DNA from 3 places in the Brevibacillus sp. SKDU10 genome. Region 3 is predicted to be linked to each of the others. Evidence: predicted binding sites of a transcription regulator. Region 3 holds the regulator's gene; each other region holds the start of a gene.
What was found. Region 3 encodes NrdR, which represses ribonucleotide reductase genes. Its sites were predicted from a motif close to AACACNATATATNGTGTT; they were not measured.
Positions count from the first base shown of each region.

Region 1: a site for NrdR is predicted at 2,772-2,789, ahead of AYJ08_RS13265 (anaerobic ribonucleoside triphosphate reductase). Genes of this name have one in related genera too.
Region 2: a site for NrdR is predicted at 2,964-2,981, ahead of AYJ08_RS12260 (adenosylcobalamin-dependent ribonucleoside-diphosphate reductase). Genes of this name have one in related genera too.

Region 1 covers NZ_LSSO01000162.1:27,359-32,846, reverse strand. Annotated here, with positions in the region: gene AYJ08_RS13275 (molybdopterin-containing oxidoreductase family protein) at 1-400, opposite strand, end outside; gene AYJ08_RS13270 (TerD family protein) at 614-2,698, shown strand; gene AYJ08_RS13265 (anaerobic ribonucleoside triphosphate reductase) at 2,934-5,192, shown strand; gene nrdG (anaerobic ribonucleoside-triphosphate reductase activating protein) at 5,201-5,488, shown strand, end outside.
Region 2 covers NZ_LSSO01000155.1:85,162-90,649, reverse strand. Annotated here, with positions in the region: gene AYJ08_RS12275 (methyl-accepting chemotaxis protein) at 1-835, shown strand, start outside; gene AYJ08_RS12270 (lipoate--protein ligase family protein) at 1,038-1,868, shown strand; gene dat (D-amino-acid transaminase) at 2,074-2,931, opposite strand; gene AYJ08_RS12260 (adenosylcobalamin-dependent ribonucleoside-diphosphate reductase) at 3,121-5,488, shown strand, end outside.
Region 3 covers NZ_LSSO01000145.1:3,489-8,976, forward strand. Annotated here, with positions in the region: gene AYJ08_RS09785 (YcdB/YcdC domain-containing protein) at 1-172, shown strand, start outside; gene AYJ08_RS09790 (HD-GYP domain-containing protein) at 251-1,384, opposite strand; gene nrdR (transcriptional regulator NrdR) at 1,604-2,092, shown strand; gene AYJ08_RS09805 (DnaD domain protein) at 2,193-3,698, shown strand; gene dnaI (primosomal protein DnaI) at 3,699-4,640, shown strand; gene AYJ08_RS09815 (glycine C-acetyltransferase) at 5,210-5,488, shown strand, end outside.

The DNA of each region.
Region 1 (5,488 bases), on a different contig from region 3:
GAGAAGCACCCATTTTACCAAAAAAACGTCGATCCATACTGCCGTAGTTAATCAGCCCCATAGTACCAGCATAGCTATAAGGTAAGACAGCCTCGGCTCCATATTGACGAATGGTTTCCTTCCATTTATCTGTAATGAGCTGGATGGCTTCCTCCCACGAAATTCGTTCAAATACCCCTTCCCCTTTTTTACCTGTTCTTTTCATTGGATATAAAATCCGATCTGGATGATACACCCGCTCTAAATAATTATTTACCTTGATGCACAGAAAGCCTTTGGTTACAGGGTGTTCTTTGTTACCGCGAATTTTCACTGCTTTTCCTGATTCATCGACAGTCACTGTCATGCTACAGGTATCCCAGCAATCGTGGGGGCAGATATTGGTATGCTCTTTTGTCATGGCTTCTCTCCTCCTTACTCTTTCTCTTTTCGACTATTTTTCATCTTATTTACAGACTTTTGTATCTATACTATAATGATTGCACAATCTTTCCCTTTCAAAAATCAACCTTTAAAAATAATAAAAAGGATATAAGATCAGGCTATAGTGCTCCTTCCTTCTACGACAAATGGATATTAGGGGCACTGCTCTCCTGATTTTTTTACTATGCCAATGAAAAATTCTATCTATTTAAGACGCAAATGTAAGCTACTTGTACAGACAGGAATCAGTCATTTACCTCTCCCTTACCTAGCTACTGCCTTAAAAAACCTGGAGCGTCTTGGCTTCACCTTTTCCCACCGATTGATTGAACGGTTGCAAACCCTATCTGTCGAAGAATTTACTACATTCTTTCAGCAGCTAGAAAAGGACATAAAGCAACTGGTCGGAACTCATGTACGATATCGTCCGATGTATCAAAATTTCCCCCAGCAGCTAATGGAAGCAAGCCAAGCAAGCTTATATGTGAACGCCATTATTCACTATCTCACCCTTTCTCTTCCGATTGATGAAGTAAAGAAACGACTTCCACTGCTTGATCACCATCAGTTAACTGTAATTGAACTTGGAAATGAAGAGGAATTAGAGCGAATCTTCTGGAATCTTGTCCAGTCCAAAACCTCCCTTTCCGAAACCGACAAGGATGATCTCAGCTTCTTTATACAAGAATATCAGGTTTTGGATAAACTTGTGCAGTTAGATATTCCATTAAAAGAAAATATTGCGCTACTCACAGGCTTACTATTCTTATCCAGTAAACTGTCACCTGCCTTTTTTTCCAAACATATCAAGACAGCAACAGATGTTTTACGGGTAGCTACAGCCTTATCTGGCGGTGATATCAGTCTATCCAGCGCTACGCCCTTTCGTAAATTTACACGTGCCCAAAGACGCTTTATCTTGGGGCTATTAGAGAATTGTCATGCCCTAGAAGAAGATATGCTGCGCTATAAAAACCGTTGGATTCGATTAGGGGAAATTTTGCACCCTGCGGAATACAAGCTACGTTTCCCACGGTGCGCCGATGCTTTTTATCTGATTCGAAACAATCAAAAAATCGAGACATTTAACAGTAAAGTAGAGCAAGCTCTATTACATCGACAGCTATCAGAAGCAATCGAGCTACTTTCCACTAGACCGGGCGAGCTTGCACGTCGTCTTGATCACATCATGCGCCTCAGTGTGGATTGGCAGCCAATCGCCCATGCTTTTGAAAAGGTAGTAGATCAGGTTTCTTCTCCTGTCTTGCTGCAGGTGATGACACATTTTGCGAACCGTCACATTCCGCAAGCCGTCCGTACATTTTTCCCGAAAGGAAATGCAGCCAAGGTTCAAGTGAGTGCTGACACACTAGCTCCTCTTCCTAAGGAAATCGGTGATTCAATCATATCCATCTGTCAAAAGGAACTCATGCAGCGTTTTTCCCAATTGCCGCCGCTGGGCTATGTATATGTCGATGAATCATTGCGCAATTACAATGTCCCCTTCTCCCAACGCTCAGCTCAGAAGGCTCTCCGTACGATTACGCGAGGTTCTAAGCTTGATTTACCGGCAGGAAATACCATCCGCTTTTTTACCTGGTGGCGAGAAGGTATGGTGAATCAAGTTCCGACAGATCGAGTGGATGTTGATTTATCTGCTGTGATGTATGACCACAACTGGAATGATTTAGAACACATTTCCTATACGAATCTAGTCTCATCTTCCTTTAAGGCCTACCATAGTGGTGATATTACTGCTGCTCCACAAGGTGCCTGCGAGTTCATTGATATCGATTTATCTGCTGCGGCAAAAGCAGGGGCTCGTTATATTTCCATGTCTTTGCATTCCTTTACCAGTCACCCTTATTGTGATCTCCCTGAATGCTTCGCTGGCTGGATGATGCGACAGCACCCTAATTCTGGTGAAATCTTCGAACCGGCTACCGTACAAAATAAAATCGACATCACTGCTGATACAACGATTTGTATTCCCGTTATGATTGATATAGAGGCTCGTCAGGTCATCTGGACCGATTTAGCTCTTACTTTTGAACCTGCCTATGCCAATAACGTTGAAAATAATCGAAACAGCATGCAGCTCATGGGAAAAGCCATGGCAAATCTGATTAAACCAAATTTATACGACCTGTTTGTATTGCACGCCTTAGCCAGAGGAACGCTTGTTGATAATCCTGATCGTGCTCAATCCGTCTTTTCTGTAAATAGCGGGATAACACCCTATGACACCGAAAAAATCATGTCTGATTATTTATAGCACATGCATTCTGATGTCTAGTCACAGGACCGTCATTTGACACATACGATATATTGATGTATTTTGTAATTCGTAGACTATATATAGTGTATTTAACCACATTACAGAAGCATTTTCTCTTACTTTATGAGGGAATGCTTCTTACATTTTGAATTCATTTGCACTACCTTTTACCATTACCAAGCTTATTTTTAACTTTCACATCAGGTTTTTCACATTACAGGAGGCTTTTTTCATGCTTATAATGAAACGCGATGGTCGTCAAGAAATCTTTCAGCCAGAAAAGATAATCACAACAATTACTCAGGCATGCTTGCCCACGACAGGTACAGTAAACGTGGCCCTTAGTGAGGAGATTGCCCATTGTATTCAGGAACATCTTACACAGCAGCCACGCATGCAACCGCTAACCGCAGAGCGACAGCTTCCCTACATAAATCCAATATCTACACAGACGATACACGAGTTAATTATTGCACAGTTATGTGAAAAAGATCACAACGATGTTGCCGATTCCTTTGCTGCCTACCGTCAACAACGTGATCGCCTTCGTCTGAAGCAAAGCGAGTTATACAGCATTAGTGAGGCTGTCATCGGCCTGCAGGATATGGACTTACTTCGAGAAAATGCAAATGTTAACGGAGAATCGTTCAGCGGGAAAATGAGTAAAATGGGCTCTGAATATGCGAAATGGCATGTGAAACAATATGTTTTACCCAGCAAGCTCCGTGAAGCAATCGATCATAATTATGTCTACGTGCATGATTTGGATCAGTATGCAATCGGTACAACTAACTGCATTTTCATTCCTTTTGATCGCCTACTAGCTGAAGGCTTTAATACCGGAAACGGGTCAGTTCGCACCCCACAAAGCATTATGACGGCAATGGCTCTAGTCGCGATTATCTTTCAATCGCAGCAAAATAGCCAATTCGGCGGTGTTTCTGCTAACAAGATTGACTGGGATCTAGCCCCTTACGTCCGGAAATCCTTCGTCAAGCATCTGAAAAAAGGACTTCATTATTTTAACGAGGGTTCCCGGCTTGCTTTATCTGATGATCTACTTTATATGGATAACGAAAAACTAAAGCAGGATTTTCCCAAAAGCTTTACTTATGCCTTTGAAGAGACTGTCGCAGAGACCTATCAGGCCGCGGAATCTCTCATCCATAATCTAAATACGATGAGCAGTCGAGCTGGGGGACAAATTCCTTTTACCTCGCTTAATTATGGTATGTGTACTTCTACGGAAGGACGTCTGGTCTCACATGCGCTATTACAGGCAACAAGTAATGGGTTAGGAAATGGAGAAACCCCTATTTTCCCACAGCATATTTTTCAATGTAAAACAGGGATTAATCAATCTGAGGGCGATCCAAACTATGATTTGTTCCAAAAAGCAATAGAATGCTCCAGTAAGCGCCTTTATCCGAATTTCGTCAATGTAGACGCTACGTTTAATCTCATCTACTACCGTGAGGATGATCCGAACACAATTATCGCTACAATGGGCTGCCGGACAAGATCAATATCAGATCGTTTTGGACGGAATTATAGTAGCGGAAAGGGAAATCTCTCGTTTAATACGATCAATCTTGTAAAATTGGGAATCGAATATGGGATTTGTCAAAACCAACGCGATCAGGCAGACATTACCGGCTTCTATAATGCCCTACAAAGCTATATGGATGTAGCTATCAGCGGCTTGATTCATCGTTTTGGTATCCAAGCTAAACAGCCGGCCAAAGCATCGGATTTCATGATGCGCGAGGGTGTCTGGGAGGGCGGTAAAGAATTGCGTCCCGATCAGGAGGTAGCTGATTTAATTAAGCATGGCAGTCTGGCTGTCGGCTTTATCGGACTGGCGGAATGCATGTATGCTCTTTATGGCAAGCACCACGGAGAAGATACAGAGGTATACCAGCGTGCGCTCTCTGTTATTTCCTTCATGCGCCAATACTGCGATGACATGAGCGAAAAATATAATCTAAACATTACCTTATTTGCTACTCCGGCTGAAGGTCTATCGGGCAAATTTACAAAAGCTGATCAAAAAACCTATGGGAAGCTTGCGGGAATTACTGACCGTGAATATTATACGAATTCCTTTCACATTCCTGTTTACTATTCGCTATCAGCTTTCCAAAAAATTAAGCTTGAAGCACCTTTTCACGAGTTATGCAACGCCGGGGCGATTACTTATATTGAGCTAGATGGAAATGCCCGACAAAACACAGTAGCTTTCCAACAGATTGTTCAGTATGCATTAAGAAGCAACGTAGGTTATTTCTCTATTAATCATCCATTGGATCGTTGCCCAAGCTGCGGCTATGAAGGGATTATCGGCACGCAATGCCCAAACTGTGGAAGTACGGAAGACTCCGTTCATTTCCAACGTTTACGCCGTGTAACAGGTTATATTACAGGCGATTATACACAACGTTTTAATTCTGCGAAACAAGCCGAGGTTCTGGATCGGGTGAAGCACCAGTGAGTCAATCCATGCATATCTGCGAATATCGAAGGGAAAGTATTAACGAAGGCATTGGGTTACGTGCGGTCGTGTTTATAAGCGGCTGCCGTCACGCATGCCAGGGTTGCTTTAATCCAGAATCGTGGGACTTCAGCTATGGACAACCTTTTACACGATCGTACCAGCAAGAGGTGATTCAGGAAATTTCTGATAATCCATTGTTACATGGTCTGACCTTATGTGGAGGAGACCCATTTTTCTCCGCCACTGCCTGCGCCGCCTTTATCACTAGCTTTCGCCAAGCTTGTCCAGATAAA
Region 2 (5,488 bases), on a different contig from region 3:
AACCGTCTCACAATCTGTCCATGAAACCTCTACAGGGGTGGGAGAACAAACCAGAGACCTAGTAGCGATCGCTGAGACCATGGCTGAATTCGGCGAACAGCTAACGGAAATTGTCCAATCTATTCAAGTAGTCGATGGATTAACTCGTGATATTCAAGACGTAGCACGCGAAAGCGACATACATATGAATAAAGCAGCTCAATCTGTGGAGCATACCAATGAAGTCTTCTTAGGACTAATTAGAAATATCACTAAAGTAAATGAGAATGTAAACAAGATTGATGAAATTACAGGTTTAATTAATACGATAGCGGATCAGACTAATTTACTAGCCTTAAATGCAGCAATTGAATCGGCACGTGCTGGTGAACATGGAAAGGGCTTTGCAGTAGTAGCAAATGAGGTGAGAAAGCTAGCAGAACAATCTCGCATTTTCTCCCAACGCATTAGTGACCAGATTGGTACGATTTCTAAGGATTCCGAGCATATGTTGCAAACAGCAGATGACATGCAGACGGAAATGTATACGCAGAAAAACGATATTGCTAATGCATTACATTCCTTTGCCAGCATTACAAAAGCTGTAGAAGATATCGGACCGAAAATTCATCATCTAAGTCAAAGCGCCGGCCATATCCTTCAAGAAAAAGAAACCATTTCTGCAAGAGTAGAAAATAGTACGGCCGTTGCGGAAGAAATATTTGCGAAAACAGAAGAGATTGCCAGCACTTCTGAACAAACAACAGCTTCCTCACAGGAAGTGGCCACGACAGCAGAAGTTATGTCAGAAATGACCAATGATATGCAGACTGTAATGAACAATTTTAAAGTATAAATGTAATCAAGAAATATAGAGTGAGACAGGCGCTCGACAGTTGGCGCTTGTCTCTTACTCTATAGAAGCCTTACAATGAGGAGTGTACGATGTCTAAGCAGCGTTGTTTGCGACAGATATAGAGTGCGAGCAGTCCTCATTAACAAGATTGCTCCCAGCCGCTTGATTGGACGTAGATATATGGGAGGTATTTAGCATGGAAATGGAAAAATGGCGTTATGTGGTGACTCCGCCTATGTCACCTGAAATGAATATGGCAATTGACGAAGCCATTTTAACTTTGCACAGCCAAGGAAAAGTACCGCCTACCGTTCGTTTTTATACATGGAACCCGGCAACTCTCTCCATCGGTTATTTTCAAAAAATGGAAAAAGAGATCAATATTGATGAAGTGAAGCGCCTTGGACTTGGATTGGTTCGACGCCCGACAGGAGGGCGAGCAGTCCTTCATGATGCTGAGCTTACCTATAGTGTGATTGTATCTGAAGACCATCCGCAGATGCCAAAAAGCGTCACAGAAGCTTATAAGGTGATTTCCATGGGCTTATTACATGGATTTCAGAAGCTAGGGTTAAAAGCGGAGATGGTGTCGCTTGCTACAGAGGAGGAGAAGGCAAAATACGATTCTCCAGGCTCGTCTGCATGCTTTGATTCCCCTTCCTGGTATGAATTAGTGGTAGAAGGAAAAAAAGTAGCAGGCAGCGCACAAACACGTCAGAAGGGCGTTATCCTACAGCATGGCTCCATCTTGTTGGATATGGATGTTGATCTGCTATTTTCTCTGTTAACCTTCCCGAGTGAACGTGTCAAGGAACGGATGATGAATAGCTTTAAACAAAAAGCCGTTACGATAAACGAAGTAAGTTCAAAACCTATTTCTTTAGAAGAAGCGATTGAAGCTTTTTATCAAGGGTTTGCCGAGGGCCTGGGCATTGAGCTTGTCCCGATGGATTTGACAGCCGAAGAGCAGCAATTGGCAAAAGAATTAGCGGAAAATCGTTATAGTACGGATGAATGGAATTTCCGCCGATAGAAGCACCTGAAGCCACTTTTCTTGAACTATGGTCAAACACAATGAAGCTTTGGAGAAAATAAACATAAGCGGAAGCAAAAAAATACTGTAGGCGTAAGAAAAAGCCGTTCCCTCAGACATCAACGAGGAGAACGGCTTTTTTACTAGAAAAATACCTTCGCTTATAGAAGAGGACTCTTTTAAAAAAAGATGTACACCCTGTCTTTTACTTCGTGATGCTATTACTGTCAATAGCGATGTGCTCTTCAAAGGCTTTTTGTAAACGTTGAACGATCGTACCCGCTTTACCATTTCCTACAGGCGTACCTTGAAGCTCAATTATGGGAGTTATTTCGCTAGTAGTACCAGTGATGAATAATTCATCGGCCAATTGAGCAAAATTCACAGAAAATGCTTCTTCTACAACCGGGATGCCCAGATTTTTGGCTAATTGAATAACAGTTTGCCGCGTAATCCCGTGCAAAATTAGGTTAGTAGCTGGATGGGTATGTATTTTGCCATCTTTCACAGCAAATAGATTTGCTGAAGTAGCTTCCGTAATGGTTCCATTTCGGTGAAGAATGGCTTCGTCCACTCCTTGCTCTGTCGCTTGCTGTTTAGCCCAAGTGGCACCGAGCAGATTAAGACTTTTAATATCACAACGCAACCAACGAATGTCATCGACAAGTCCAGCCCTTAAACCATTTTGCATCTGTTGAATCGGGCGTAATTTAGTGACAGCATACATCGTTAAAATAGGGCGGGTATTTGACGGGAATGTAAATTGTCGCTCTGACACTCCACGAGTAATTTGCATGTAAAGGATTGCATCTTCAGAAAATTGCAATGAATACTGTCTAAGGACTTTATGAGCAATTTCGGTTAATTCTGTGCGAGTGGGGATCGTTAGAGAAAGCTCCTTTGCACTGCGTTCCAAGCGAAGCATGTGCTCGTCCCACTGATAGAAGCGACCATTATAGATACGCACAACCTCATAAATTCCGTCCCCAAACTGATAGCCTCGATCCTCTGGAAAAATAGCAGGCTCATCTGGTTTATACCAAGCTCCATCTACATAATACATGAAAGTTCCTCCCAAGGGAATAGGATGATAGTAACACAATATCTAGTGATAAATGTCGAAAAAAATTCTTATATAGTCAATATATTGATTTGTGGACGGGCGTATGGTATCGTTAAAACCGTCTTACATAAAGATAACAAAATGATCTGAGAGGGTCAATTTGAAATAAATTTTGGAGGGGAAAAGACCGTGGGTTTAGTAGAATATAAGCCATTGGAAGGGCTAAGTGAAAAGATCTTTTTGGACCGCTATGCAATGAAAGATCTGGATTACATAAATACAAAGGTTGGAGATACCGTTCTTGTATTAACCAAGGATGACCCGAAATTTCCGCAAAAAGAAGTGGGTGAAATTGTTGCCCTGGAGGGAAATCAAGTATCCATTCTACTAAGAAACGGAGATACCATTACCACAACGGTAGAAAAAACTACCCGTCCAATTGAAGTAACGCCGGAAGCAATGTGGGATCGCTTGGCTCGCGCAATTGCTTCTGTAGAGAAAACAGAAGAAAAACAAGCAGAATGGACTAGCAAATTTCGTGAATTGCTAGACGATTGGAAATTAGTTCCAGGCGGCCGCATTGCAGCAGGTGCAGGAGCAAGCGAAGAATTAACCCTCTTTAACTGCTATGTAATTCCGTCACCGCATGATTCACGAGGTGGCATTATGGATACTCTGACACAAATGACAGAGATCATGTCACGTGGAGGCGGTGTAGGTATTAACTTATCCAGCCTCCGTCCTCGGCGTGCGTTGGTACGTGGAGTCAATGGTTCCTCAAGTGGCTCAGTATCCTGGGGCGGGTTGTTTAGCTATACCACAGGTCTAATTGAGCAGGGGGGATCACGCCGCGGTGCTCTTATGCTAATGATGAATGATTGGCATCCAGACCTTATGGAATTCATTACGGTAAAACAAACAATGGGTCTTGTTACAAATGCCAATCTGTCGGTTTGTATCTCCAATAGCTTCATGAAAGCTGTAAAAGAGGACTTAGACTGGGAGCTCGTGTTTCCAGATGTAAATGATCCGGACTATGATGCATTGTGGGACGGAAACATGAAAAAATGGCGCGAGGAGCTAGGCAAACCCGTCAAATTGGTTAAGACCGTCCGTGCCCGGGAGATTTGGCATACCATCATTGAATCTGCATGGAAATCGGCTGAGCCTGGTGTTGTATTTACAGAGTATTATAATGACATGTCTAATAGCTGGTATTTTAACCCAATTATTTGTACGAATCCGTGCGGGGAGCAAGGACTTCCAGCTTGGGGCGTATGTAATTTATCCTCGTTAAATCTATCTAAATTTGTTCTGGATAATGAGGTAGACTGGACAAGCCTAGGTGAAGCTGTTCGTTATTCGATCCGTTTCTTGGATAACGTAATTGACGCCACTCCTTATCATTTTGAAGAGAACAGAGAAAATCAGCAGTCAGAGCGTCGTGTGGGATTAGGAACCATGGGGCTTGCCGAAATGATGATTAAATTAGGGATTCGTTATGGCAGTCCTACGTCTTTAGATTTTTTGGACAAGCTCTATAACTTTATCGCCCGCGAAGCATACTTGGCATCTGCTGATATTGCAAAGGAAAAAGGCAGTTTTCCTAAATTTGATGCAGAAAAATATCTCATGAGCGGCTTTATGAAACAGTTTGATGAAGAAGTACGAGAAGCAATACGTGAAAAAGGAGTTCGCAACGTAACCTTATTAACACAGGCGCCAACGGGGTCTACTGGAACGATGGTAGGTACATCTACAGGGATTGAGCCGTATTATGCATTCGAATACTTCCGTCAAAGTCGCCTTGGCTTTGATAAACAGTACGTGCCGATCGCTCAGGAATGGATGGATGCCCATCCGGGTCAAGACCTGCCAGAGTTTTTTGTTTGTGCGATGGACTTAGCCGCTGAAGATCATGTACGTGTTCAAGCCGCAATTCAAAAATGGGTGGACTCTTCCATTTCGAAGACAGCTAACGCTCCACACGATTTCACAGTAGAAGATACAAAGAATTTGTATGAGCTGGCTTTTGACTTGGGTTGCAAAGGGGTAACAATCTATCGAGATGGCAGCCGTGATGTACAGGTATTGTCTACGGAGAAAAAGGAAGAGAAGGTAGGAGCAAGCAACGATCAAGCATCAGCAAACGAACTAGAGGACTCAGAGCCAAAAACAAGCCAGGAAGCTGCATCTGCTGGTCAGGCTCAGGGTGTGAAGAGCGAAAGGGATGGAGCTACAGAACGTGCTTATAATAAACGTCCGAAACGTTTAAGTGGTGCTACCTATAAAATGAACACACCACTTGGAAAAGCGTATATTACGATCAACGATGTAGATCATGCTCCGTTTGAAGTGATTGTGAATGTAGGAAAAGCCGGAAGCGATGTGTTTGCAATGTCAGAGGCTTTAGGGCGTGTATCCACCTTATTCCTACGTTTTGGAGAGTTACCAGATGGCAACAAGGCCCGGTTGTTAATTAAACATTTAAAAGGGATTGGCGGCTCAGGAGCAGTTGGTTTTGGAGCAAACCGTGTGGAATCCATCCCAGATGCTG
Region 3 (5,488 bases):
ATCCCCTTATCCAGATGTAACAGCAGAACAAGTACCTGCTTATACGCTAGCGCATGCTTTAGGTTATCTGAGCGCACCGAAGGGAACTAAGGTAGAGCCGAATAAAAATGTAACACGTGCAGAAGCGGCAGAGCTGATTTACCAATTTTATCAGCAATACAGACACGAATAAATCGAGGCAAAGCAAAACTCCCTCTCAGCATTTTGCAAGAGGGAGTTTTGCTGGTTGTAAATGAAATAAACTAGATGATTAAAAGTCCGGTGCAATATGCTTAGATTCCATAAAAGTAAATAATGTTTCGTCTTCAAATTGAGTAATAAATAGTTTTAAATTATATTTCAAATTAACTTCGTACGGGGTAAGCAGGTCATTGCCACGCCCGTCTCGCAAAATGCGTATCGTTGGACGATGACAGCATTCTGGATCTACCTTACAGACTACGCCGCTTTCTCCATTATTAAGGACGACTCCGCTCCCAAGTGGAAAGACAGCGATATGCTTACGAAAGGCATCTACTAAATGATGATGGAACAAATAGCCGCCTGACCCAAGCAGGTATTCAAGCGCATCCTGTGGCATATAGCGTTTTCTCCAAGGTCTTGGGGTAGTTAAAGAATCATACACATCACAAATAGCTACGATTTGCGCATACTCATGGAATTTGTCCCCTTGCAGCTGTTGCGGATAACCGCTTCCATCCATTCGTTCATGATGCTGGAAAGCTACATGAGCAGATAATAATGAAATATCGTGCTGTTTCCGAATGATATCAAAGCCAAGGCGTGCATGCTCTTTGGCCTGCTCCATTTCAGCCTCGTTCCAACGCTCGGTCTTTTCAAGCAATTCTTTTGGTAGCGCCGTTTTTCCGATGTCGTGTAACAGTGCCCCGATTCCCAAATCACGTAATTGCGTCGTGTTGTAGCCAAGCGACATCCCAACGGCTGTAGCCATGACAGCGACGTTAACGCTGTGATGATACATTGCTCCCGAGTGAGAGGAGATGTTAGCGAGATGAATCATGATATCCTTTGCACCAGATAGATCATTTAAAATCTTATGAAAGACTTGCTGGAAATGCATGCCCATGTCTTTGACAGAGACCCTACGAGCAACTTTATTCGTATTCCGTAGTTGTTGCACGGTTTTATGTATGACTTCCAAAGCATCTTGCCTTGTCTCTGGACGTATAACATCCTCTACCTCAATATCTGATGTGTGCGGGTCATCAATATAGACGGAATCAATTCCCATGCGTTGTAGACCACTTACCAATCTTTCACTTAACTGCATACCTGCCCCAAGCAGGACTTTCCCATCATCTGTAAAAACGGTCCTTCCCAATTTCATTCCAGGTTGAACATGTCGCAATGAGACTAGGCGCATGCAAGAACCCTCCCTTGCTGTTAGATACTATCTCATTTTAAAAAAATTATGGACAAATGGGAATAGGATATTAGCTTTTCCCTTGACTAACCTTACTGGATATGGGACTCTAAAGAAAAACTTCAATAATTTACACGCAAATTTATTGAATAAAATCAAGTCTTTCTTTTTTAGAATGATGTTGATCTAACTGAGTAATCATTTTGGAGATGATGGCTAATGCGTTGCCCATTTTGTGAATTTAATGGGACAAGGGTATTGGATTCCCGCCCATTTAATAACAACAAATCAATCAGACGCCGTCGAGAGTGCGAGGACTGCGGCAGAAGATTCACTACATTTGAAATGGTGGAAGAAACACCACTATTAATTATTAAAAAGGACGGAACAAGAGAAGAGTACAGCCGCGATAAAATTTTACGTGGGTTGATTCGTGCTTGCGAAAAGCGTCCTGTGACACTGGAGATATTAGAGAATATTGTAAATGAAATTGAACGAGAACTACGTAGTCAAGGGAAGGCTGAGGTCCCTAGCAAAGAGGTAGGGGAAATGGTCATGGAGCGCCTGTACCATGTGGATGAGGTAGCTTATGTTCGTTTTGCTTCGGTTTATCGTCAGTTTAAAGATATTAATGTATTTATGCGAGAATTGGAAGAGCTTTTAGAACAAGCGCGGAATCAGCCGCCTAAAATGAATAAATCGGAATAAGAAGCATTTTTTTCTCTAAGCTTCCAAACCTCTCCTACGTAACATGACAGAAGAAATGATATAATAGAGAAACTATGAACGTAAGGAAGGATTTTGGTCGATGCGTGTCATGTGGAACGAACTTGCGCCCAACGATCGCTATTTAGTGAGATTCATAAGGCCGCTGAGTATGATGGAGATGGGATTCGTAACCCATCTTTATTTGCCCTTACTGGGGGTGTCGTCTTATTCGTTGTATCAATTATTAATGCACGAGGTGGATGAAAAGAGTGGAGCAGCAAGCGAAGGAACGCACCGGAGTCTGATGATGATGACATCCTTGCCGTTGGATCGCTTATTGCAAGCCAGAGAACGTTTAGAAGCGATGGATTTACTAAAGGTCCGTCGTCGTGAGAATCGCGAACATGACTTTTTTTATGAGTATATTGTCTTGCCACCGCTAACTCCGGCTCAATTTTTTCAGGAAGATATTCTTCCCGTTATGCTGTTAAATCAAGTAGGCAAAATCAAATACGAGCAGCTTCGCCGTACCTATGCTGATCAGCTATGGGGTAATCTGGCGGAGGAGTATCCGTATGAAGAAGATGTAACCAAGCGCTTCTATGAGGTATATCATAATTTGTCAGCTTCTGAGCTGGAAATTCGTCCTGGATCGGAAACGGATCGATTTTTTGCTCACATGCAAGAAAAACATCCTACAGCCTCCCTAGCTAATCATTATGAAGCGGAGCCAGACAAACAATTGGATTTATCCTTTTTGCGAGCTAGCCTCCCTAGTCATGTACAAGCCTCTAAGGTAGTAACGCAGGAAAGCATTCCATTTTTTTATCAGTTGCTCGCTTTTTATCAAGTGGACAGCTATTTATTAAGCCAAGAGCTGCGGGATTGGAATCTTTATGATTCTCAAGGGGCTCTTAGCACAGAATTATTGCGTAAACGAATACGCGAGCGATATGTAAATAACCAGCTAACGCGTGAGCGCCGTTCTTTAGCCGATGCCTATTTGGAACATCTCGGCCCTGGGAAAATACCAGCTCCCGGAACGGAGGTTTTTCTACGAATCTGTCGAGAGCTTTCACCGCTGATTATTTTAGAGCAAGCGGTGGGAGGTAGAATTTCACGTGCGTTTTTAGAACGGGCGGAGAGCTTGGTTTTCACAGATTCAATGCCGTCAGAAGTAGTAAATGCTTTGCTCTTATATGCCATGCGTGAAACGAAAATGGAATTGCCAAAAGCTTACGTGGAAACGATTCGAGATAGCTGGAAAGCCAAAGCAATTTCTACCGTAGAGGAAGCAGTGAGGGTTATTCTGGAACGGGCAGAAGCTAAGAATCAGGCTATGGAGAATCAAACGGCTCAATCTCTGGCAGGTCCCCAAAAAGGTGGATTATCCTCTAACAGGGGCCGGCGCAGTAATTCACGAGCATTGCTACAGGATAAGCTGCCTGCTGCTGTACAGCGACAGCTTGATCGTGAGGAAGCAGATGCAGTTGATACTGATCGAAAAAAACGCGTAAAGCAAGTGAAAAAAACCATTATGGATGATCCAGAGCTAAAAGAATTATACGAATCACTACGACAGCCGACGAAGGGAGGCGAACATTAGATGGAACCTTTGCGTCAATTCATGGAGGAGTTAGCTAAGCGAACTCCACGGCATATTTTAAGTCCGGATGAACAATTGGATAAAATGATGCGCTCGTCTCTCTATCTAAAAGCCTTTCTGCAGAAGCATCCTGAATTAACTAGGGAGGATTTGTTTCGCTCCCTTTCGGCAGTGTATGAATCGGTGAAGGAGCACTATTATTGTGAGAATTGCCCCGGACTGTCAGAATGTCCTAATTTGGTAAAGGGACATACGAATAAGCTACAGGTGCAAAACAAGCATATTGTATCCGCACTAAGCCCCTGTGATAAGCAATTATCATATGAAGAAACACAACGTACTCGTAAAATGATGCGAAGCTACTATGTGTCTGAAGAAACACTTCAAGCTAGCTTTCATCATATGGATATGGATGATTCCAATAAAGAAGCGATTCGTCTGGCGATGCGTTTTTGCCGGGAAATGAGAGACAACAAGAAGCAGGCTACACGAGGGCTATATGTTCACGGAGGCTTTGGGGTTGGCAAGAGCTATCTGATGGCTGCTGTCGCACGCGAACTATCGGAGAACAACATTTCTTCCTTAATGGTATACGTCCCAGATTTCATTAGAGAGTTGAAAGAATCCCTCTCCGATCAATCCTATGTAGGTAAACTGGAGCTATTAAAGGAGATTCCTGTTTTGATCTTAGATGATCTAGGGGCGGAGAATGTCACTCCATGGATTCGGGATGAAGTGATTGGAGTTCTTTTAAATCAGCGAATTAACAATCATCTGCCAACTTTATTTACTTCAAACTATTCTCTTGAGGAATTGGAAGAGCATTTTGCCATGAGTAATGGCTCACGTATCGAAGTAACGAAGGCACGCCGGATTTTAGAAAGAATTCGTCATTATGTAGAAGAAGTAGTGATTGAAGGAATCAATCGTCGAAAAAGATAGCCTATATAGGTATGTGTATATCAGCATTTCGTTTGACCGATCACCCAAGTATTGGACAAGCAAGTGAGTCCTTTACTTGGGCTTTTTGCCGATCAGGGATAGTTTTTTAGAAATAGTACCGTAGTCGGTAGCCTTGCTATTTTGCTGAGAGTGTCCTTTTGAAAAAGACACCCAAAGCTTATATGGAACCTTGACGGCAATATACAAAAAAAGACAGATGTGCTTCCTAGAAAAACATGGCAAGATGGTTGCTTGATTATTCAGATAAAATGTTTTTGAGTTGAAAGCTTGGTATTAAAGGTTTCTTAATGACTGATTACTATGAATTAACAGATGATATTGAAAAGTGCTGTGTTTGTTGTGTGGACATTACGAGGCACATGTGGTACTTTTAAAACTAGAATAGGAAGATGATTTTGCGGCTGATACAACATTGTTATGTACATATGGAGAGGACTTTTGTTTTCTCTGGAGGGAGTGAACCATTCCGTCTTCCTTACCAAAATGTAATGATAGTATCTCATTTATGAAAAGATAAAAAAACCAAGATACCTATGGAGGGATAAAGGATGTCCAGCAGAGGATTGCAAGAGTTTTTACAAGAAAATTTAACAGAGCTTAAAAGCAAAGGCCTTTATAACGTTATTGATCCTTTGGAGAGTGCCAATGGGCCTGTGATTACCATTAAAGGCAAAAACCTGGTTAACCTTTCTTCCAACAACTATCTGGGTTTGGCAACAGATCAGCGCTTGAAAGATGCAGCATACCAAGCGATCGAAAAGTATGGTGTTGGGGCAGGTGCCGTTCGTACCATTAACGGGACATTGGATATCCATATTACATTAGAA